3 regions of the Halomonas sp. RT37 genome follow, and region 3 is predicted to be linked to each of the others. Evidence: predicted binding sites of a transcription regulator. Region 3 holds the regulator's gene; each other region holds the start of a gene.
The links. Region 3 encodes PhoB, which activates phosphate uptake and scavenging genes when phosphate is short. Its sites were predicted from a motif close to TGTCATANNNNTGTCANA; they were not measured.

Region 1 (7,782 bases), 540 kb from region 3:
GGGGCTGCCTTGTCGATGCTGCGATTCCAGGCACGCAGGGGGAAGCCTGCACGGATCAGATGACGGCCCATGGGCAGGCCCATGATACCGGTGCCCAGCAGGGCGATGGTGGCAGGAGAGGTCATACGGGCGGCTCGTTGTAGATTAGAAAGTAGGTAACAGCCTAACCTCTTCCGCCCGGTGCCTCCACGCTCAGTCGACCTGCCGCCACCACTGTACCGGCCAGCCGCGCTCGCGGGCGGTGGCGTCAAGCGTCGGGTCGGGGTTGATGGCGAAGGGACGGTCGACGAATTCCAGCAGGGGCAGGTCGTTACGCGAGTCGGAGTAGCCGAAGCTCTCCACCGGGGTGTGCTCGGCCAGCCATTCGCGCAGCGCCTCGAGCTTGCCGCCCTGGAAGGTGCGGATGCCCTCGGCCTTGCCGGTGTAGCGCCTGCGCGAATCGAGTTCGAGGGCGGTGGCCAGCGCCTGATCGGCACCGAGGCGCTCGGCCAGCGGGCCGACCACGTGGATCGGCGAGGCCGAGATGATCACCACCCGATGGCCCTGGTCACGGTGCCAGGCCAGGCGTTCGTGGCCCTGAGGGAAGAGCCGGGGCACCACCTTGGCCTCGAGGAAGGCGTCGACCTGTTGCCTGACGTCGGCCTCGCTGCGGCCGGCCAGCGGCGTCAGCAACAGCGCCAGATGGGCTTCCATGTCGAGCGTTCCGGCGGCGTAGGCGGCCATGTGTTCGGCGAAGGCGGCGCGGTAGGCGTCGCCGTCCTCGATCCAGCCGAGATCGATCAGCCACTGACTCCATAGTCCGGTGATGTCGCCGTCGAGCAGGGTGTCATCGAGGTCGAACAGGGCCAGGGTCATGGGCGCGTCGGGGGCCTTGGCGGCATCGCCGTGGCAGGCGTCAGTGGTCATGGTGACAGGGCTCGTCAGGTCGTTCATGCATCCAGCTCCTGAACCTCGTCGAGATCGACGTGGATCGTCACCTCGCAGCCGGCGGGCAGCAGGCTGCGGGCGGAGCGATTGAGGGTATCGACGGCGAGGCTGGTGCCATCGCAGTCGATGTCGTAGCGCACGATGTTACCGAGCAGGCGATGTCGACGCACACGACCGCTGACGCCCGGTCCCACCCGCGCCGGCCGCTCGCCACCCAAAGGGCGGCCCTGCACGCTGAGATAGAGCGCCTCGGGGCGCAGCGCGACACGCCCGGCCTGGCTGCGAAAGCCCAGCAGTGGCGCGGCCTCGACGGCGTCGAGCAGACAGTAGTGGCCCATGAAGCCGGCGGCGTTTTCGTCCCGGGGCCGGGTGTAGAGCACCTCGGCGGTGTCCTTTTGCAGGATCCGTCCCTGGTGCATCAGGAACACCCGGTCGGACATCAACATGGCCTCTTCCTGGTCATGGGTCACGAACAGGGTGGTCAGGCCGAGGGTCTTCTGAATCTCGCGGATCTGGTCGCGCAGATGTCGACGAATGCGGGCGTCCAGCGCCGACAGCGGCTCGTCCATCAGCAGTACCTTGGGTTCCACCACCAGCGAGCGTGCCAGTGCCACCCGCTGGCATTGCCCGCCCGACAGCTGGTGGGGAAACTTGTGCGCCTGGTCCTGCATCTCGACCAGGCGCAGCACCTCGTCCACCCGGCGCGCGCGCTCGTCACCGGGGACCTTCTGCATGCGCAGGCCGAAGGCGACGTTGTCGGCGACCTTGAGGTTGGGAAACAGCGCATAGTGCTGAAACACCATGCCGACCCCGCGCCGCTGGGGCGGCAGGCGGGTGATGTCGTCACCGCCGATGTGGATGCTGCCGGCGTCCAGCGAGGTCAACCCAGCGATGGCCCGCAGCAGGGTCGACTTGCCGCAGCCGGACGGCCCCAGCAGGGTGATGAACTCGCCATGCTCGATATCGGCGTCGATGTCGGCGAACACTGAGGTTTCGCCGAAGCGCTTGGCCAGCCCCCTCAGCGAGACCGCGTTGCCGCTTTCCTGGCGGCCTGGCGCGGACGGGGTCGTGGTCTGGACCGAGGACGGGATAGTGGACGGGACCGTGGACGGGGCGGCGCGCTGGGTGGCAGGTGTAGTGGCAGCCATCATCGTGTGGCCTCCGTGATGGTGTGCTCGGCCTGGCGATTGCCCAGCCAGGTCAGGATCAGGGTAAAGGCGAACAGGGTGATCACCAGGGCGCTGGTGAAGTGGCCGCTGGCGCCGCGCATATTGTTGAGGTAGACCTGCAGCGTCTCGAAGCGGGTGCCCACCAGCATGTTGGCGAAGACGAATTCGCCGACCAGGAACGAAAACGACAGGAAGATGGCGATCTGCACCCCGCCACGCAGGTTGGGCAGGATGACCAGAAAGAAGGCTTTAAGCGGCCCGGCACCCAGCAGCTGGGCGGCGTCCATCAGGCTTTGCACGTCCACCGCACGCAGGCTGTTGGCAATGGCGCGGTACATGAACGGCAGCACGATGGTGAAGTAGGTGGGAATCAGGATCCAGGGGGTGCCCACCAGCGGCAGCGGGCCGCCAGCGTAGAGCTTGAGTAGCCCCACCGAGGACACCACCGGGGGCACCGCGAAGGGCATCAGGATCAGGGTGTTCATCCAGCGGTCCAGCCACGGATAGCGGGTGTGGGCCAGCAAAGCCACCGGCATCACCAGCACCAGCGACAGCGCCAGGGCACCCACGGCGACAGCCAGCGACCGGGCGAAGGCCGCCACAAAGCGCGGGGTGGTCCATAGCTCCACGAACCAGGCCAGGGTCAGGCCATCGGGGACCAGGGTCGCGCCCCAGCGGGTGGCCAGGGCGTAACCCAGGGTCGCCACCAGCGGCAGGGCCAGCACCGCGAAGACGCTGCCGACGATCCAGGCGTAGGGGTTGAAGGTCGCCGACAGCGGCGCTGCGGTCGGGCTCTTGTGAGCCGGCAGGGTTTCAGCGTGAGCCATGCTGTGCACTCCTTCTCAACAGCCACTGCTGGACCAGGGTGACCAGCACCAGCAGCATCACCAGAATCAGCGCCAGGGCGCTTGCCAGATTGGGCTCGAGGAACAGGTCGCCGGCCACCAGGTTGGCAATACGAATGGTCATCAGGTTGTAGCTGGTGTTGACCAGCGCGTAGACGGTGGCGTAGGCGCCCATGGCGTTGGCGAACAGTACCGTGAAGGTGCCGGCCAGGGCCGGCCACAGCACCGGCAGGCCGATGCGCTGCCAGTAGGCGATGCGCCCGGCGCCGAGCAGGCTGGCGGCATCACGCCATTCGGCCTTGAGGCCGGCGAAGGCCGGGAACAGCAGCAGGATGCCCAGCGGAATCTGGAACCAGGTGTAGATGACGATCAGCCCGCCGGTGGAGTAAAGACGCACGTCCTCGATGATGCCGAGTCGTTGAAGCGCCAGGGTCAGCACGCCGTTGGCCCCCAGCAGGATGATGAAGGCGAAGGCCAGGGGCACGCCGGCAAAGTTGGAGGTCATGTTGGTGAAGGCGATCATCGCTCGCCTCAGGCGTCCGCCGGAACGTACCAGGGCGTGGCAGGTCAGGGTGGCGATGACCAGGCCGATGGCGCTGGACACCAGCGAGATGGTCAGACTCTTCCAGATCGCCTGGCGGAAGAACGCCGACTGGGCGATCTCCTGAAAGTGGCCAAGGCCCCAGTTACCGTTGACGTTGAAGGCGCTGATCGCGACCCAGGCCATCGGCGCCAGCTGGAAGGCGGTGAATATCACGGCGAAAGGCACAAGCCACAGCCAGGCCGGTAGGGGCGCCTTCACGAGCCGGCCTCCTCGTTGCAGGTGGCGTTCGCGGTGGATGCGACGCCTGCGCTGCTGGACGCGGCCAGCAACTCGGGATGCCAGGGCTTGTCGTGGGAGAGCCCGAGGACGCTTGCCAGGGTGCCGCACAGGTGGGTCTGGCGGATGACCCGTCCGGCGGGGTCGGCAAAGGCGTCGCCGAACAGCCACAGCGGCACCCGGCGTTCTTCTTCCAGCAGGCCCGAGTGGGAGCGATCGGCGTTCATGCCGTGGTCGGCGGTGATCATCACCTGGCAGCCGTCGGCCAGCCAGCCTGGCAGGTAGTCGGCCAGGGCGATGTCGGCGTGGCGGGCGGCGTTTCTGTACTGGGGCGAGTCGCCGCCGTGACGGTGGCCGGTATCGTCGATGTTCATGCTGTGAACCAGCAGGAAGTCCGGCGCGTGGCGTTGCCTCAGGGCCTCGGCGTCGCTGAACAGGTGATCATCCGGATAGTGGTCCTGCCAGTAGAAGATGCCGGCCTGGATGGCCGCCGCAGGGTCGTCGAGAAAACGGTCGCGGGTGCGCTCGAAGGGCGCCTTGACGTAGAGCTCACTGACCCAGTGATAGGCCGCCGCAGCGGTGGCAAGGCCCTGGCCGCGGGCCAGGTCGAACAGGCTGATGCCATGGGACCGGCGCACGATGTCGTTGTGCACTACCCCGGAGTCCACCGGGCGATCGCCGGTCAGCAGGCACTCGTAGAGCGGCCGAGACATGGCCGGCAGCTCGCAGTCGAGGTGGGTGGTGTAGCCGCGTCCGGCCTCTACCAGGGCGCTCAAGTGGCCCATGGCGTGATGGCCGACGGCGTGATTAAGGCCGTCCAGCACCACCAGTATGACGGGTCTGGTCATGATGACTCCCGGCCGCGCGGCAATACAGGGCGCGGCGCTGTCGCGATAAGACGTGGAATGCGCTGAAGACAGGCCACTTGGGCACTGTCTTCAGCGGTCGATCGACGTAGCGGCGCTGTCCTCAGCGCTTGATCACTGCTGGTGGATCAGCACCTCGGACTGCCACTGGCGCGGCAGCACCTTGGCGCTCTGTTCCCAGGCGGCAAAGTCCTGGATCGGACGGGCGCTGGCGTACTGCTCGTTGGGCAGCAGCTTGGCGGCGATGTCGTCGGGCAGGGTCAGGTGCTCGGCGCGGATCGGGCGAGCGTAGCCCTCGGCCAGGTTGAACTGCCCTTCGTCGGACAGGATGTACTCACGGGCCAGCTTGGCGGCGTTGGGGTGCTGGGCGTGGGTGTTGATGATGGTGGCATAGCCGGAGGTCACCGAAGCGTCCGAGGGGATCACCACCTCGAAGGCGTCACGGTCGATCTGGTCGCGGTAGTTCAAGGCGTTGAAGTCCCACAGCAGGGCCACTTCCACTTCGCCCTTCTCCAGGTTGGCGATGGACACGTCGGCCAGCGACAGTCGGCCCTGCTCGGCCAGTTCGGCGAACAGCTCGAGGCCCGGGGCCAGATTGCCCTCGTCGCCACCGGCGGCGTAGGCGGCGGCGAGTACCGCATTGTTGGCCTGGGAAGCCTGGCCCACGGCGCCCACCGATACCGAGTAGTCACCCTCGCGCAGGTCGGCGAAGGAACTCGGGCGCTGGTCCTCTTCCACCAGGTTCTTGTTGATCATCAGCGCAATGGTGCCAGTGTAGCCGAGCATCCAATGGCCATCGTCGTCCTTGGCCCAGTCGGGGATCTCGTCCCAGGTGGTGGGCTTGTAGGGCTGAGTCACCCCCTGCTGCACCGCGATCGGACCAAAGGCGAAGCCGACGTCGCCGATATCGGCGGTGGCGTTCTCGCCCTCGGCCTTGAACTTGGCGACTTCCTCGGCGGAGCTCATGTCGGTATCGGTGTGCGCCAGGCTGTAGACGCTTTCCAGGTCGGCCCAGGTGTCCTTCCAGTTGGCCCAGGTGTCGGGCATGCCGACGCTGTCGACGCGGCCTTCCTGCTTGGCGGCCTCGATCAGTGACTCAAGCTCGGCGGTGTTTGCCTGGGCGGCGGTGGACAGCAGGCCAACGCAGGCCAGGGCGGTCAGGGTCGGGTAACGCAGAGAAGTGACGATCACGAGAGGGTCTCCGGGTCAGGGGCGTGAAGTCGACGGAAACCGATGCGCCTTTCTGGTCTAGATCAGTTCCCGTTGACGATCACCCTAAGGAGCTAGCGTGACAGCCTCGTGTCAGTTGCGTGGCAGTCTCGTCTCAGTCCATATGAGCTAGGTAAAGGACGAAAAACCCGACTCGTTCGAGCACTGTCATCGCTTTGTCACCGGCTTGCCACTAGACTGCTGAAATTACGTTGAACCTTCTTTGGTCTATACCAGAAAGCTGGATGCCACCGGATACTGCCCGGCGGCGATCCTGGTCAGAGCTTCGAGAGTCCGCCTTGCCTACTGTCCCTGACGACACCTCGCACGACGCCTCACCCTCCCATCGCCTGCGCGAGCGTCTTGCGCCCTTGCTGAGTCTGGCCTCGACACGGGGCGATCGCCGTCTGCCCAGCGAGCGAGACATGATGGCGCGCCTCCAGACCACCCGCATCACCCTGCGCGAGGCACTCAATGAGCTGGAGGCGGAGGGCTGCGTGTATCGCGAGAATCGGCGCGGCTGGTTCGTGTCGCCGCCACGGCTACGCTATGACCTGTTGGCCTGCCTGCCGTTTCACGAGATGGTGCGATCCCAGCAGCGCAGCGCCCGCACCCTGTTGCTCAGTGCCGAGGAAGTGATCGCGCCCGTCACGGTCGCCCGCCGGCTGGGACTCGCCGAAGGCGAGCGCGTCTACCGCATCTGTCGTGCCCGGCTGGTGGACGAACGCCGGGTGCTCTACGTGGAACACCATCTGTTGCCGCGCTGCTTTCCCGCCATTCTGGAGTTCGATCTGGCGCGGGAATCGCTGACCGAGCTCTACCGCCGCGAGTACGGCATCCGGGTCGGGCGGGTCAGCTACGAGCTCGGCACCTGTGTACTTTCCAGCGACGCCGCCAGCGCGCTCAACGCGGTACGCGGCAGCCCCGCCCAGCGCATCACCCGCATCAACCACGACCAGAACGGCCGTGCCATCGACTGTGATGATGAGTACTGGCGCCACGACGCCATCGAGCTGACGCTTTCCGCCGCCCCTCAGGGAGTTTGAGGTGCGAGATCGAGGGGCTTCGAACTGCAGGGGAGTGCTAGACCGCGGGAGGGCGTTCTTCCAGCAGGTGCCACAGGGGGGCTGCCACTGCCGCTTCGTCGCGATGGCGATAGCAGGCCACTTCCAGAGAGGGGCCGCCGAGGATTTCCTGCAAGGAAATCAGCTTGCCGCTCTCGAGGTCTTCCTCGATCAACCCGTGGGGTAGCCAGCCGATGCCGAGACCGGCCAGGGCGAGTTGGCGAATGCCGATGGTGAAGGCGGTCTCGCAGACCAGTTCGATCTCGTAGTGGCGTTGGGCATCGAGTAGGTAAGGCGTCGCCAGGGCCTGGCCAAGAAAGCTGTCCGGATCGTAGCCGATCAAGGGCAGTCGTTGACCTTCCTCGAGTTCGTGCATGAGACCACCGTGATGATCCGATGCGCACACCGGCAACAGCCGTTCAACGCCCAGTGACAGCCGCTCGACGCTGTCGCTGCCGCTGAACAGGGGGGCGCCCTCCAGCTCCGAACACAGCAACAGGTCGGCCTTGCCTTGCTCGAAGTCGTGGATGCACTGGCTGCGGTCGGATGAGGTGATCTGCAGTCCCACCTCAGGCGCGTGATGACGCAGGTGGCGCAACAGGCGCGGCAGGTAGCTGACGGTCAGGGTGTGCTGGGTGGTCAGAATGGCCCTGGGCCCCTGGCGGGCATCGCTTCTGAGACGACTGCGCATGGCGTAAAGGCGTGCCAGCCACTCTCGTAATTGGGGCTCGTACGCCCGCGCGTGGGCGGTCAACTCCAGGCGCGAGGCGCTGCGATCGATCAGCGCCACCCCCAGCCATTCTTCCAGCTGGCGGATGCGGCGCGAGAATGCCGGCTGGGTGACGTGGCGCCGTTCGGCCGCCTGGGAAAAGGTGCCCGCTT
Region 2 (7,782 bases), 2.3 Mb from region 3:
TGGGATTGAAGTTCTGGGCGGTCTTGCGATAGACCACATTGCCGTAGCGATCGGCCTTCCAGCCCTTGACGATGGCGAAGTCACCGACGATGGCCTCTTCGAGGATATAGTGGCGACCGTCGAATTCGCGCACTTCCTTGCCCTCACCGATGGGGGTGCCATAGCCGGTCGCGGTGTAGAAGGCGGGAATACCGGCACCACCGGCGCGCATCTTTTCGGCCAGGGTCCCCTGCGGGGTCAGCTGCACATCGATCTCGCCGTCGAGCATCTGACGCTCGAACAGGGCGTTCTCGCCCACGTAGGAGGCCAGGATCTTGCTGATCTGACGATCCTCCAGCAGCACCCCGAGGCCAAAGCCATCGACGCCACAGTTGTTGGAGACCACCGTGAGGTCCTTGACCCCGCGACGCTTGATCTCGGCGATCAGGTTCTCCGGAATGCCGCAGAGACCGAAGCCTCCGGCCAGCACCGTCATACCGCTCTCGATGCCGTCCATCGCCTCTTCATAGGAATACACGCGCTTGTCGAATCCGGCCATGTGGGGCGCCTCGTCTGTCGATGAAAGTGAAAGGAGAGGTGGCGAACCGGCACCGTTCCGGTGCCCCGCCCTGCCTCAAGGTAGCACTGAAGGCAGTGTTGCTCGCCCCCATATATTTGTTAAGTTTGTTTTCTTTATTGATTATTTATATCTTTAAATAAATTTGACCTTGGTAGCATGTCGTGACCGTCAAGCAACTGCGTGCCTTTCTGGCGGTGGCCAGAACCCTGAGCTTCACCCAGGCCTGTGAACAGCTCCACCTCTCCCAGCCGGCGCTGAGCCTGGCGATCAAGGGTCTCGAGGACAGCCTAGGCGGTAGACTGCTGATCCGCACGACCCGAAGCGTCCGCCTGACCCCCGAAGGTGAGTCCCTGGTGCCACTGGCCAAACGCTTGCTGGTGGAATGGGACAACACCGAGGACGCCCTGCGCCAACGCTTCACCCTGCAACTTGGACGGCTCTCCCTGGCCGCCATGCCGGCCTTTGCCGGCAATCTGCTGGCCCCGGCGCTGGGGGTGTTTCACCGCCAGCACCCGCGTATCAACGTCACCGTACATGACGTGGTCAACGAGCAGGTGATCGACATGGTGCGCCAGCGCCAGGTGGAGATGGGCATCGCCTTCGAGCCGGAGGCCACCGGCAGCCTGCACTTCACTGCGCTGTTTCACGACCGCTTCGTGGCCGTGCTGCCCCCACGCTCGCCTCTGGTACAGCATTCGAGCCTCGACTGGGAAAGCCTGATGAGCTGGGACTTCGTGGCGCTGCAGCGGCCTTCCATGGTACGCCGCCTGCTGGAGCAGCAGCTCGGTGCCCGCCACGGGGCCCTCAAGGTAGCCTTCGAGACCCATCAGCTCGCCAGCGTCGGGCGCATGGTGGCCAATGGCCTGGGCGTCAGCGCCGTGCCCTCGCTGTGCCTGCGTCAGATGCAGGAGGCCGGCGCGGTCTGCCGCCCGCTCAAGGATCCCGTCATCGAGCGCGCCGTGGGGGTGGTCACCTGGAACCCCCACGAGCTGTCGGTGGCCGCCCGCGCCATGCTCCAGGTACTGGTCGACAATATCGAGACACCGACCCTCTCCGAAGCATGACGCCGACATGGCCGTGGACCCTCGCACTGGGCAGCCGGCACCGGATCCATTAGGATTGGCGGGCCTGCCTCGCCCACTGTCACGGCCAGGCGACACCCGCTCTATCTGCTGTTGCGAGGTTATCCAAGGAATGTCGACCCTCAAGGGCCTGATCAGCGTTCTGCTGCTGGTTGGCAACACGCTATTCTGGACCATCCCGTTGGTGATCCTGACCCTGCTCAAGGTGGTCACCCCCGGGCGACGCTGGCAGCGGCGCGTGCTGGCCGGACTCAACGCCATCGCCCTCAACTGGATCGGTTTCAACCTGTGGTGGATGCGTCACTGGGTCAAGCCCGACCTTCGCATGTCGGTGCCCGAGGGGCTGAGCCCGGACGCCTGGTACCTGGTGCTGTCCAACCATCGGAGCTGGACCGACATCTTCCTGCTGATGATGGCCTTTCATCGCAAGATCCCGATGCCGCGCTTCTTTCTCAAGCAGCAACTCATCTGGATCCCGGTAGTAGGCATGGCCTGGTGGGCACTGGAGTTTCCCTTCATGCGCCGCTACAGCAAGGAGCGCCTGGCCGCCAACCCACGCCTTGCCGAGCGCGATCGCAAGGCCACCGAGCGCATGTGCAAGCGTGCCCGCGACGTCCCCATTGCCATCATCAACTTTGTCGAAGGGACCCGTTTCACCCCGGCCAAGCGCGAGGCCAGGCAGAGCCCCTTTCGCCATCTGTTGCGCCCCAAGGCCGGCGGCATCGCCCAGGTACTGAACCTGCTCGGCGATCGTCTCGACGCCATCATCGACCTCACCATCGACTACCAGTCGAGCCAACCCAGCTTCTGGCGCTTTCTGTGCGGCCAGGAGAAGGCCATTCGCCTTGATGCACGCCGCCTCGACGTGGCGCCGTGGATGCTGGAGGGGCGCTATCACGACGACCCGCACTACAAGGAACGCTTCCACTCATGGCTCAACGCCCTGTGGCAGAACAAGGACGCCTCACTCGACTCGCACCGCTGGTGATCGCCCTGCTGCTGGCCGGCTGCGCCGGTCAGGGGGCATCGCCGGCGTCATCGCAACGCAGCGCCAGCGTCGCCGGCAGCAGCATTGCCGGCGACTGGATCAGCGTGCAGCGCGGCGACACCCTCGGCTCCATCGCCCGCCGCGCCGGCGTACCGCTATTGCGACTGCAGCGCTTCAATCCGGGTGTCGACGCCCGCCACCTGGCCGTGGGTCAGCGCCTGCTGGTGCCCTCTCATCAGGAGCGGGCGCCGTCCGGTGGCCCCTATCGCTATCAGATCCGCCCCGGCGACACCTATAGCGCCGTTGCCAGGCGCTTCGGCACCACCGCTCAGCGCATCCAGAGTGCCAACCCTGGCGTCCGCGCCACCGACCTCAAGGTCGGCCAGGTGATCCAGGTGCCGCTGGCCAGCGGATCGGTCGCCAGCCGCTCATCATCCAGCAGCTCAGGCACGTCCAGCCCCTCTCGCTCCGCTTCGTTGCCGGATCCCGGTCCGGTCGCCTCAAACGCTCGTGGCTGGCCCTGGCCGCTGGACGACTACCGGGTGGTGCGCCGTTACGGGAAGGACAGCCGCGGCAGCCTGCAGCCGATGCTGCTGGCCACCGACGAGGGCGCCCGGGCCAAGGCCGTTGCCGATGGCCAGGTGCGGTTTGCCGACGGCATGCGCCAACTGGGCCAGGTGGTGATCGTGCACCACGCCGACAACCTGCAGAGTGTCTACGCGCTATGTGACGACCTGCTGGTCAAGCAGGGAGAACAGGTCAGCCGCGGCACCCCACTGTGCGTGGTCGGCAAGCATGCCTCGACCGGCCGCCACGATCTGCTGTTCGACATGCGCCATGGCGGCAAGCCCATCGACCCGGACACCATCCTTCGCTGAGCGCTGCGGGCCGAGTCGACGCAAGCACAGACCGCTTGTCCGTCGCCCGGCCCCGTCGACACCGTAACAGCCTGTTCATATCGCTGACCTAGAGATGTCATGCTGGAGCATCACTCTGTCTCGGGAGCGGGCCATACGGGGCCCGACCGGTACGAGGAATTCCATGCGCATCTGTCTGGTCAGCGAAACCTGGTCTCCTGATATCAATGGGGTCGCCCATACGCTGGGGCGCATCAGCCAGGAACTGCGTGCTCTTGGCGTGACGCTGCAGCTGGTCCGGCCGGCCCCCGTCGACGGCTCCACCGAACCCGCTACCGGGATGGCCCACGAACTTCGCGTACGCGGCATGTCGATGCCGCGCTACAAGGAAGTGCGTATCGGCTGGGCCTCCGCCAGTCGTTTGCGCAGGCTATGGCGCGACAATCGTCCCGACGCCATCTATGTAGCGACCGAAGGCCCCTTGGGCTGGTCAGCCCTGCGCGCGGCAGAAAAGCTGGACATTCCCGTGGTCAGCGGCTGGCACACCAACTTCGATCACTACTGCCAGGACTATGGTCTGCCGTGGCTGGCGCCACTGGTACGCAATCGCCTGCGGCATTTTCACAATCGCTGTGCGGCGACCCTGGTACCGACCCATCAGCAAGCCCGGGAGCTTGCGCAAAGAGGCTTCGAGCGCGTCAGCGTCATGGCACGCGGCATCGAAGGCGATCGTTTCACCCCCGCCAAGCGTAGTCAGCAACTACGCGACAGCTGGGGTGTCGGCCAGCACCAGCCGGTGGCGCTTTACGTGGGCCGACTGGCGCCGGAGAAGAACCTGGAGCTGTTGCGCGACACCTTTCTCGACATGCTCGAGGCGCGCCCCGACATGTGCCTGGTGGTGGTGGGCGACGGCCCCGGGCGGGCATCGCTGGAAAAGGCCCTGCCGGACGCCATCTTTACCGGCTTCATCGATTCCGCCGAGATGCAGATCCACTACGCCAGCGCCGACATCTTCGTCTTTCCCTCGCTGTCGGAGACCTGGGGCAACGTCATTCTCGAAGCCATGGCCAGCGGCCTGGCGGTGGTAGCCTTCCGCCACGCGGCCGGCGCCGAGTTGATCACCACCGACAAGGATGGTGTCAGCGTCGCCGCCGGTGACAACGCCGAATTCCGCCAACAGGCGACAGCGCTATGCCAGCAGCAGGCACGCTACGCCCGCCTGGGCCGCGCCGCCCGGGAACGCGCCCTGGCCTACCGCTGGCCGTCCATCGCCCAGACCTTCCTCGACGCCCATCACCAAGCCCTGACGTCGGGAACCGGCCTGTCGGACCCCGCCAAGGCCTAGATCGCTCGTTGAACACCCCGCCGCCAGAGCGAGCGGCGGCGTGGAGGCCACAGGCAGCGGGCCCTGGCACGACACATGACGACACATGACGACACATGACGACACAAGACGCTAGAAGACGACTTACCGCCAGGGAGATGTGACATGCCCACTAAAATCCCGCAGATGTTCGACCGCCTGGATATGCTCGAGTGGCAACTGTGCCAGCGCACCGCCGGCCTCAGCATTCACCGCCCCTGGCTATCCACCTTGAAGATCTCCAGCAAGCTGGGCGACTGGCCGATCTGGGTGGCGCTGATCCTGGCGCTGCCGGCGATCCACGGCCGCGATATCGGTCTGCGCCTGATGCTCGAATACACCGTCACCGCCGTGGTGGCGATCGCGGTGTACAAGCTGCTGAAGACCCGTCTGTGTCGAGAGCGGCCCTTCATCACCTTTGGCGGCAGCATCCAGTGCAACGAACCGGCCAGGGACCGCTACAGCTTCCCCAGCGGCCACACCATGCACGCGGTGATGTTCTGCACCCTGGTCGCGGTACACAGCCCCGCCCTGCTGCCCTGGCTGCTGCCCCTGGCGGGCCTGATCGCCATCTCGCGGGTGGGTCTGGGACTGCACTACTACAGTGACGTCCTTGCCGGCGCGGCGCTCGGCTATGGCATGGCCCTGGCTAGCCTCGGGCTTTCCTCGACCACTCTGCTGATCGCGGCGTCCCACTGACGCCGCCTCGGGGGGCATCACTGCCGCTCGCCCGCATCTCGCCCGCACCTCTAGAACAAGCGCCACCGCTCCTGATCGGTGGCGTCAGCCAGCCTTCACTGGCATCCTGCTTGAATGCCTCCACATGACCCCAAAGCGCTGCTCGAATTGCTACACGAAGCACCACTCGAAGCGCCATCCCAAACCTTGGTCGAGACCCCGCCGCTTTACTACCTGCCCGGGCTCATAAGCGAGTCCGACGCCAGCGACCTGCAGGATAGGCTACGCCAGGAACTCGACTGGCAGCAGCCCGAACTGACCCTTTACGGGCGCAGTCATCCCATTCCCCGCCAGCAGGTATGGATGGGCGATCATGCCTATCGCTACTCCGGCAGGGACTTCGCGCCCTGCCCCTGGCATCCGACGGTGGCGGCCCTGCGTGATCGTCTCAATGACCTGCTCGAACGGTTTTCAGCCGTCGACAAGAGCACACCGACCAGCGCCTTCAATAGCGTACTGATCAACCGCTATCGCAACGGCGAGGACCGCATGGGCTGGCACTGCGATAACGAAGCGGTACTTGGCGACTGCCCTACCATCGCCTCCATCAGCCTGGGAGCGACCCGTCCCATGCGCTTTCGCTGGAAGGACCGCTCGTCCGAGGCCTTCAACGTCTGGCTCGAAAGCGGCAGCCTGCTATGGATGGGGCCAGGCTGCCAGGAACAGCTCGAACACGCCCTGCTGCCGCGCAAGATCCCGGGCGAGCGAATCAACCTGACCTTTCGTCGGCTTGTCGTCTGATCTGCAATGCCGGCGCCAGACCCGAGCCGTCTCTTTCTCCAGGACATAAAAACGGCGCCCTGTGGGCGCCGTTGATCGTTCATCCGATGGCACTTTCCGCCACACAAGATAACGGTATAACGCGTTATCTATCGAGATGTCAGCCGCGTTGTCAGCCGCGTTGTCAGCCGCGATAGTAACCCGGTGTGATGACCGGCATGCGCGTCACCGTCATCGGCAGACGCTTGCCACGCACCTCGGCGTACACGGTGGTGCCGATCTCGGCGTGATCGAGGCTGACGTAGCCCATGGCCACCGGCTTGCCGACGCTGGGGCCAAAGCCACCGGAGGTCACCTGCCCGAGTAGACGATCGTCCTCGCTGTAGAGCTCGGCACCTTCGCGCACCGGGGCACGCCCCTCGCCCAGCAGGCCGACGCGCTTGCGCTGGTGATCCTTGACTTCGACTTGGTGCAGCACCAGATCAGCCCCCGGGAAGCCACCGGCGCGCTCGCCGCCACGACGACGTGGCTTGCCAATGGCCCAGATCAGCCCCGCCTCCACCGGCGTCGTGGTGGTATCGATATCGTGGCCGTAGAGACAGAGCCCGGCCTCCAGGCGCAGGGAATCACGCGCCCCCAGGCCAATGGCCTCGACCTCTTCCTCGGCCAGCAGCTTGCGCGCCAGGGCGTCGGTCTGATCAGCCGGCACCGAGATCTCGAAGCCATCCTCGCCGGTATAGCCGCTGCGGCTGATCCACACCGGGATACCGTCGATGTCGAAGCGACCATGCTGCATGAACACCATCTCGCAGGCTGCCGGACACAGGCGCGCCATGACATCGGCGGTCTTCGGCCCCTGCAGCGCCAGCAGGCCGCGATCGACCACCTCGACTTCGTGGTCGGGCAGCCCGCGACGCAGATGGGCGATGTCCTGATCACGACAGGCCGCGTTGACCACCAGGTAAAGGTGGTCACCGGCGTTGACCGTCATCAGGTCATCGAGGATCCCGCCGTCTTCGCTGGTAAACAGGCCATAGCGTTGCATGCCTTCGGGCAGGCCGACCAGATCCGCCGGCACCAGGGTCTCCAGCGCGGCCAGCGCGTTCTCGCCACGAATCAGGATCTGCGCCATGTGCGAGACGTCGAACAGGCCGCAGGCCGCGCGGGTATGCTCGTGCTCTTTCTTGACCCCCAGCGGATACTGAACGGGCATGTCATAGCCCGCGAACGGGACCATCTTGGCCCCCAGCTCTCGATGCAGGGCATTCAGCGGTGTCGTCTTGATTTCACTCATGGCGTTTCGTCTCGTGGTTCGTGAAAGAACCCTTGCAACGACAGGAGGTGCCCCTGAGGGCACCTCCCGTGGTCGGCTCAGGCTCAGGACTTGTCGTGATCAAGGGCCTCGCCCGGCAGGATGTCCTTGCCGTCGAAGTAGTCCTTGGTCAGCTTGAACACCACCGGCGACAGCAGCGCCA
Region 3 (7,782 bases):
GAAAACTACATCACTGGACGCATGGTGGGCTAGCGTCCCGTCCCATGCTTCTTCAGGAGACCTTCATGGATATCACCAGCGATACCCACAGCCAGCACATCTCGAGGCAGTTCAATCATGAGCTCGAGGAACTCAAGACCCACCTGATGGCCATGGGTGGCCTGGTGGAAAAGCAGGTGCAGGATGCCGTCAGTTCGTTGCTCGACGCCGACTCTGCACTGGCCTCTCGTGTGGTCGACAACGACCGTGCGGTCAATGACATGCAGGTCAAGATCGACGACGAGTGCACCCGCGTGCTGGCACGCCGTCAGCCGGCGGCCTCGGACCTGCGACTGGTACTGGCGGTGATTCGTGCGGCGTCGGATCTCGAGCGCATCGGTGATGAGGCCAGCAAGATCGCGCGCAACGCCATCGAACTGGTCGACGGCAACAACGGCACCCGCGGCTTCGTCGAGGTGCGCAATATCAGCGAGCACGTGCGTCACATGATGCGTGACGCCCTGACCTCCTTCGCGCGTTTCGACACCGAACTGGCGATGCAGGTGGTGCAGGAAGACGAGCGGGTCGACAGCGAGTATCAGAGCGCCATGCGCTCGCTGATGACCTTCATGATGGAGGATGCGCGTTCGATCTCTCCGGTACTGGGCATCATGTGGATCCTGCGCGCGCTGGAGCGTGTCGGCGATCACGCCAACAACCTGGCCGAGTACGTCATCTATCTGGTCAAGGGCCTTGATATCCGTCACATCGCCCCTGACGACCTCAACCAGGAACTGCTCGACGACAGCAGCACGTCTTGACCTCGACGCCCTGAGCGGCGTCAATAGGCCGGCCCCGTCAGGGTCGTTGCCTGCACTCTGAGCATCGGGCCATCGTCGAGACGATGGCCCGATGTCGTTGGGGCACTGTCATCTTCAGCCACTGCCAAGGATCGATGTCATGCTGAATGCCCTCGAGGCGGTCCGCCGCGGAACCCGCCTGGTCTATAGCCAGGGCCTGCGTCGTTATGTGTTTCTTCCCATTCTGGTCAACCTGCTGGTCTACGCCGGCATGCTCAGCTACGTGCTCGGTGAGTTCGGTGGCTGGCTCGATAGCTGGATGGCCATGGTGCCGAGCTGGCTGGAATGGCTCGACTGGCTGATCTGGCCGTTGTTTGTGGTCAGCCTCGTGCTGATCGTGTTCTTCAGCTTTACCCTGGTTACCCACCTGATCGCCGCCCCCTTCTACGGCTTCCTGGCGGCCCGGGCCGAGGTCGAGCTGACCGGCCGCGAGCCCATCGATGATCGTGGCTGGCTCAAGACCGGTCTCGACGCCCTGGGCAGGGAGCTGTTGAAGCTGGCCTACATCCTGCCGCGCATGATCGGGCTGTTTATCCTGAGCTGGATTCCGGTGATCAACCTGATCGCGCCGCTGTTGTGGGCGGCCTTCAGCGCCTGGGTCATGGCGATCACCTACCTCGACTACCCGATGGATAACAACAAGGTCAGCTTCGCCGATATGCGCAAGCGCCTGTCGGCGCGCTGGTGGCCGAGTCTCAGCTTCGGTGGCCTGGTGACCTTGATCACCTGGATCCCGCTGGCCAACCTGTTTCTGATCCCCGGGGCCGTGGCCGGCGCGGTGCTGATGTGGGATCAGCACTATCGGCAGTTGCCGGTGGTTCGGCGTTGAGAGGCACTTCCTGTGGACGTATGGCGTTGAGCAGCACTGTCGGTGCTGCCGATAATGGTGCGGCGTCAAAAGGGGATAGCAGGGAGTGGCCATGACGGCGCTGTTGCCAAGTCTTTTGCTCTATATCGCGGCGGCGCTGGCCGAGATCGCCGGCTGCTTTGCGGTGTGGCGCTGGTGGCGAGATGACGCCTCGGCATGGTGGCTGCTGCCCGCGATGGCGAGTCTGATGGCCTTCGCCTGGCTGCTCAGTCAGATCGATGCCGACTACGCCGGGCGTGCCTTTGCCGCTTACGGGGGCGTCTACATCGTGGCGTCACTGGGCTGGCTGTGGTGGGTCGAGCAGCGCCTGCCGGATCGCTGGGACCTGATCGGGGGCGCGCTGTGTCTGGTGGGTGCCGCGGTCATCCTGCTGGGGCCCAGGAGCTGATGGGAGCACGCTCGGTTCGTTCTGGCGGGGCCTAGTGCACAGCGCCTGCGCGGCCGAGCGCCACCGGGTCGGCCGCTGCCAGCCGGCTCGAGGGAAAGATGCAGCGGAAGGTTGCGCCCTCGCCGAGCCGGGAGTCGATATCCAGGCGTGCCTCGTGGCGCAGCAGCACGTGCTTGACGATGGCAAGCCCCAGACCGGTACCACCGGTGGCGGTGCTGCGGCCCTTGTCGACCCGGTAGAAGCGTTCGGTAAGGCGTGGCAGGTGCCTCGGATCGATGCCTTCGCCGTCGTCTTCCACCTCGAGGCAGGCGCCTTCGCCGTAGGCACGCCAGCGTAGCGTGATATGGGCGCCGTCACCGGCGTAGCGCACCGCATTGAAGGCCAGGTTGGAGACCGCGCTGTGCATCTCCTTCTCGCTGCCGGTGAGGCTGCGCGATTCTTCGACGACGACCTCGATCTGCTGGCGGCCGCCTGACAACGCCTCGGCGTCGCGCTTGACCGCCTGCAGCAGGGTGGTGGGGTCGAGGCGAACGTGATCGCTGCCGCCCTGGTCGTTCTCGAGTCGTGACAGCAGCAGCAGGTCGTTGACCAGATTCTGCATGCGGCGCGTCTGGCTCTGCATCTGGGCGACCCCCTTGCCCAGGCGCTCCGGCAGCATGCCGGCCATGTCGCTGTAGGTCTCCAGGTAGCCGGTGAGCACGGTCAACGGCGTGCGCAGCTCGTGGGAGACGTTGGCGACGAAGTCGCGGCGCATCTGTTCCAGGCGATGCAGACGGGTGATATCGCGGGCCATGACCAGGCGTTCATCGTCACCGTACAGGGTGATCTGGAACTGCAGGATCATGTTCTCGTCGATGGGGGAGGGCAGGCTCAGCGGTTCGCGGTAGTCACGGGCATTGAAGTAGCCGACGAAGCGCGGGTCGCGCAGCAGGTTGGTGATGTGCTGGCCGCGGTCCAGCGCCGGCTTCAGGCCGAGCATGCGCTCGGCGGAGCTGTTCCACCACTCCAGGTCGCCGTGGCGATCGAGCATCACCACGCTGTCGCGCATTGCCTCGGATGACTCCTGGATACGCTGGAGGGTCGAGCGCAGGCGGCGCTGGGTGATCCGCTGGCCCTTTTGATAGCGATAGAGGCGATCGAACAGCTCGCCCCACAGGCCACTGGCGGTGGGAGGTTCCTGCTGGGGGCGGTGGGTCAGCCAGTCGTGCATCGCGTGCAGGTTGCGCAGGTGATAGCTGAGCCCAAGCGCCAGGCCCAGGCCGATGCCTACGCTGGACAGCGAGAAGGGCCAGCCCAGCAAGGCGCCGAGACCCACCAGCACGGCCAGGCGCCAGACTTCTCGTCTCCACAGACGACCCACGTCAGTTCTCGGCTCCGTTCACCTCATCCCTCCTGGTGCTGCGTTGCGTCGATGGCTCGCTCAGACCTTGGCCGAAAAGCGATAACCGGTACCGCGTACGGTCTGGATCAGTTGCTGATGGGGTTCCCCCAGGGCCTTGCGCAGGCGGCGGATATGCACGTCGACGGTACGTTCTTCCACGTAGACGTTGCCACCCCAGACCTGATCGAGCAACTGGCCACGGGTGTAGGCGCGCTCCTGGTGGGTCATGAAGAACTGCAGCAGGCGATATTCGGTGGGGCCCATGTCCAGTGACTTGCCGTCGACGCTGACGCGATGGCTGACCGGGTCGAGCTTGAGGCCTTCTACCTCCACCGGGTCCTCGACGCCCCGCGGAGTGGCGCGTCGCAGCACTGCCTTGAGTCGGGCCACCAGTTCTCGCGGCGAGAATGGCTTGGTGATGTAGTCGTCGGCGCCGGCTTCGAGACCCTGGATCTTGTTGTCCTCCTCACCCTTGGCGGTGAGCAGGATGATCGGCAGCTCTGCGGTGGTTTCCTCGCGCTTGAGCCGGCGGGCCAGTTCGATGCCGCTGGTGCCCGGCATCATCCAGTCCAGCAGCAGCAGGTCTGGCTGGTCATCGACGATGATGGCGTGGGCGGCCTGAGCATTGTCCGCCTCGAGCACCCGGTAGTCGGCCATTTCCAGCGCCACCGCGATCATTTCGCGGATCGGGGCTTCGTCATCGACGATCAGTACGGTCTTGGCGGTCATCCCGGGAGCCTCTTGGTCAGGGTCTTACACTCGACGGTGACAAATGACACCACGTCAATGTGACAATTAGATGACATTGTATCCATTGTCGAGCGACCGAGACGGGCATTTCCCTCACCCGAGGGAGGGGTAGAGGCTCAGTCCGAGTCCGGCGAACAGCAATAGGCCCGACCAGTGGTTGTTGAGAAAGGCCTGGAAGCAACGGTCGCGGTCACGGCTCTTGATCAGCCGCTGCTGGTGGACAAAGGTCGCGCCCATGGCCAGCCAGCCGAGCCAGAAGAAGCCGCCCAGCGCCAGCAGGCTGCCGGCCCAGGCCAGCAGCCCCAGGGTAGCCAGCTGCAACAGCGCAATGATACGGGTGTCCCAGCGGCCGAACAGTACCGCGGTGGACTTGATGCCGATCTTGAGGTCGTCGTCGCGGTCGACCATGGCGTATTCGGTGTCGTAGGCCACGGTCCACAGCACGTTGGCGGTAAACAGCAGCCAGGCGACCATCGGGACTTCGCCGAGCACCGCGCCGAAGGCCATCGGAATGGCCCAGGAGAAGGCTGCGCCCAGCACCACCTGGGGGAAGTGGGTGTAGCGTTTCATGAAGGGATAGCTGGCGGCCAGCACCGCTCCGATCAACGACAGCCACACGGTAAAGCCGTTGGTCAGCCAGACCAGCGCGAAGGCCGATCCCAGCAGGTACACGAACAGCACCTTGGCCTCCCGCTCACTGATGCGGCCGGTGGCCAGCGGTCGGTTCTTGGTGCGTTTGACGTGGCCATCGAAGTGGCGATCGGCGTAGTCGTTGACCACGCAGCCCGCCGCCCGCATCAGGTAGACGCCGGCGACGAAGATCAGCAGGGTGTCACGGGCCGGAATGCCCTCGGAGGCCACCCAAAGCGCCCACAGGGTCGGCCACATCAACAGCCAGGTACCGATGGGGCGGTCCAGACGCATCAGCGCCAGAAAGTCGGGAATTCGGTTCAGGTATCCAGGGGGACGCAGCAGCGAACGATCCATCGGTCTCTCTCATGCTCTGGCGCAGGTCAGGCGAAAATGAGGCGTAAGCCGGGCAACAGTCGCTCCTCGGAGAAACATCGCCGAGAAGCCTTGGCGCAGCCTAGCGCGAGCCGACGGCCATGACCAGCCAGGCGGCTCGCTCCGAAGGTGGCGACGGAAGGGCGATGGCGGGGTGACAGCCGGTGAGCGACAGCTAGTCAGCCGGTGGCAGAGGCCGACAGCGACAACGCTCGGCCCATGGTCGGCATAAAGCTCTCCTGCACCAGCAGCACCCAGCCGCTGTGACGAAATACCGAGCGGCGTTGCCACAGTCCGGTATAGCCGTGGATCGGCCTGGTGTTACGGCCGATCTGAATGGCGCTGCGCTCGAGATCGGGCTGGCGAAACAGCCAGCTGCCGAGAGAGGTCTCGCCGAGGCCTTCGAAGGGAGCGTCGTGACGCTCGACGATCGGTGCCACGCTGCGCGCCACCACCCAGGGCTCCTCGTCCACGCACAGGGCGACCTCGCGCAGCCAGGCCTGCTCGTCGCTGGCCAGGCCCAGCACGTGGGCCTCGTCAGGCCACGGCAGGCCCTTGGCCTCCGCCAGCAGGCGTACGCGAAAGTGCCCGGCGCCTGCCGCCTCGATCAGGCGTTCTGTCAGGGAGTCCCGCGAGGCCAGCCAGGCGTGCCAGTCAGCGGGCACCGCGATGCCACCGGAGGCCAGCGACACCCAGCCGGGGTCGACGATATCGGCCGCGTCGGCATTCGGCGAAGCGGCTGTGGCTGGCGCGGGATTACCCGGTTCGGACCCCGAGCGCTCCCCCAGGGAGCGGAATGTGGAAGGAAGCTGTGTCATGCGGCCTCGGCAGGGCTGTCGTCACCGGAGGGCGGTGCTCCGGTCGGTCGGCGCATAGTGTACCATGTGGCCCAGCACTCACCCGCTGGTGTGGCCCCGTGCGGGCCGGCCCAGCTTCAACAGCGACCGCCCGGCGGTCGTCGGCAGAGTCGAAGGAAGCGATGCAAGGACCCTTGACCATCATCGGTACCGGCATGGCGGGCATAGGCCTGGCACGCCAGGTGCGGGCGCTGGACGCCCACCGACCGATCACCCTGATCAGCGCCGACTCAGGCGATGACTATTCCAAACCGCTGCTGTCCACCGGCTTCGCCAAGGGCCTGGCGGCGGATCGGCTGGCCGCGCGCTCGGCGCTGGAACTGGCCGATCAACTGGGCGCGGTGGTACGTCCCCACACCAGGGTCGATGCCATCGATCTGGCGTCGCGCACCCTGAGCCTGGGCCAGGAACGCCTGCCCTGGTCGGATCTGGTGATTGCCACCGGTGCCAGCCCCGTGGCGCCCTTCGAGATTCCCGATGCCCTGGCCGGACGGGTGTTCTCGATCAATGATCTCGACGACTATCGGCGTTTTTCGGCAGGCCTCGAGGCGCTGGGGCGCCCGGCTCGGGTGGCCATCGTCGGCCTCGGACTGGTCGGCTGTGAATTTGCCAACGATCTGCACGCCGGTGGTCATCGCGTCTGCCTGGTCGGCCCTGAACCCTCGTTGCTGCCCAGGTTGCTGCCACGGCGGCTGGGTCAGACCCTGAGCCAGGCCTTCATCGAGGCCGGCATCGACGTCATCCATGGCCGTCTGGTGAGCAGGCTCGAAGGTGCCGGTGGTGACATCGGTGTGCACCTCGACGACGGCCATGAGCTGGAGGCGGATATGGTGCTGGTGGCCACCGGTCTGAAGCCGCGCTCTCGGCTGGCGCGAGAGGCCGGTATCGCGACAAATGGTGATGCTATCGTCGTCGATCGCTACCTTAAAAGCTCCGATCCTCGTGTTCATGCGCTGGGTGATGTGGCCTCGGTGGATGGCGTCAATGCCATGTACGTGCAGCCGCTGCAGGCTTCGGCCAAGGCGCTGGCTGCGACCCTGTGTGGTCGTCCCACCCAGGTGCGTTACGGGCCCTGGCCGGTGCTGGTCAAGACGCCGCTGCTGCCGGTGGTGGCGCTGCCGCCGATGACCGACAAGGTGCATTGGCGAATCGAGGCTGACGGCGAGGATATCAGCGCCCTGGCCGAGGATGACGAAGGGCGTCTGCAGGGCTTTGCGTTGACGGGAAAATGCGTTCGTCGGAAAGTCGAACTGGCGCGGGCGGCACCGCCGTTGCTAGGCTAGGTTCGTCAACGGCGCGGGTTGTACGCGATACAGCCGTCGTTGAAGGTGCCACCGAGGCAGGGCAATTCTATCGGCGACGACCGCCACGACGTGTGGCTGGCCGGTGTCGTATCGCCGGTTTCGTTCCGATGGAAGAGGCAAGGTCCCGTCGGCGGTGGCTCTCGCTAGTCGAAAGACAGTCAGGAAGCGCTGAGCGCACCGTGATGTTCATCGTCGTGGTCAACGATCCTGTTGTCACGGCGCAGGGCCGGGGACTGCCCGTGTGGACACTCGGACAGTGTTTCCATAACAATGATGCCGGTGTCACGGCACCGGAGTATCAAGCCAAACCAGGAGGGCTGTATGCGCAAGCCAGAACTCGCCGCGGCGATTGCCGAGCGTGCCGATCTATCCAAGGACAAGGCCAGCCAG

Region 1: a site for PhoB is predicted at 6,003-6,020, ahead of NFG58_RS18750 (UTRA domain-containing protein). Genes of this name have one in related genera too.
Region 2: a site for PhoB is predicted at 3,592-3,609, ahead of NFG58_RS09555 (glycosyltransferase family 1 protein). Genes of this name have one in related genera too.

What each region holds. Positions count from the first base shown of each region.
Region 1 is NZ_CP098827.1:4,324,570-4,332,351, reverse strand. It holds gene NFG58_RS18785 (NAD(P)-dependent oxidoreductase) at 1-125, opposite strand, end outside; gene NFG58_RS18780 (HAD family hydrolase) at 193-933, opposite strand; gene NFG58_RS18775 (ABC transporter ATP-binding protein) at 930-2,078, opposite strand; gene NFG58_RS18770 (ABC transporter permease) at 2,075-2,923, opposite strand; gene NFG58_RS18765 (ABC transporter permease) at 2,910-3,743, opposite strand; gene NFG58_RS18760 (alkaline phosphatase family protein) at 3,740-4,609, opposite strand; gene NFG58_RS18755 (ABC transporter substrate-binding protein) at 4,742-5,818, opposite strand; gene NFG58_RS18750 (UTRA domain-containing protein) at 6,136-6,882, shown strand; gene NFG58_RS18745 (LysR substrate-binding domain-containing protein) at 6,920-7,782, opposite strand, start outside.
Region 2 is NZ_CP098827.1:2,249,669-2,257,450, reverse strand. It holds gene NFG58_RS09575 (CoA transferase subunit A) at 1-538, opposite strand, end outside; gene NFG58_RS09570 (LysR family transcriptional regulator) at 721-1,623, shown strand; gene NFG58_RS09565 (acyltransferase) at 1,754-2,629, shown strand; gene NFG58_RS09560 (LysM peptidoglycan-binding domain-containing protein) at 2,572-3,507, shown strand; gene NFG58_RS09555 (glycosyltransferase family 1 protein) at 3,671-4,831, shown strand; gene NFG58_RS09550 (phosphatase PAP2 family protein) at 4,976-5,548, shown strand; gene NFG58_RS09545 (alpha-ketoglutarate-dependent dioxygenase AlkB) at 5,735-6,328, shown strand; gene gcvT (glycine cleavage system aminomethyltransferase GcvT) at 6,492-7,601, opposite strand; gene NFG58_RS09535 (sodium:alanine symporter family protein) at 7,685-7,782, opposite strand, start outside.
Region 3 is NZ_CP098827.1:4,861,025-4,868,806, reverse strand. It holds gene pstB (phosphate ABC transporter ATP-binding protein PstB) at 1-33, shown strand, start outside; gene phoU (phosphate signaling complex protein PhoU) at 66-800, shown strand; gene cysZ (sulfate transporter CysZ) at 940-1,668, shown strand; gene NFG58_RS21260 (YnfA family protein) at 1,760-2,095, shown strand; gene phoR (phosphate regulon sensor histidine kinase PhoR) at 2,127-3,455, opposite strand; gene phoB (phosphate regulon transcriptional regulator PhoB) at 3,516-4,205, opposite strand; gene ubiA (4-hydroxybenzoate octaprenyltransferase) at 4,320-5,213, opposite strand; gene NFG58_RS21240 (chorismate lyase) at 5,411-6,049, opposite strand; gene NFG58_RS21235 (FAD-dependent oxidoreductase) at 6,211-7,371, shown strand; gene NFG58_RS21230 (HU family DNA-binding protein) at 7,714-7,782, shown strand, end outside.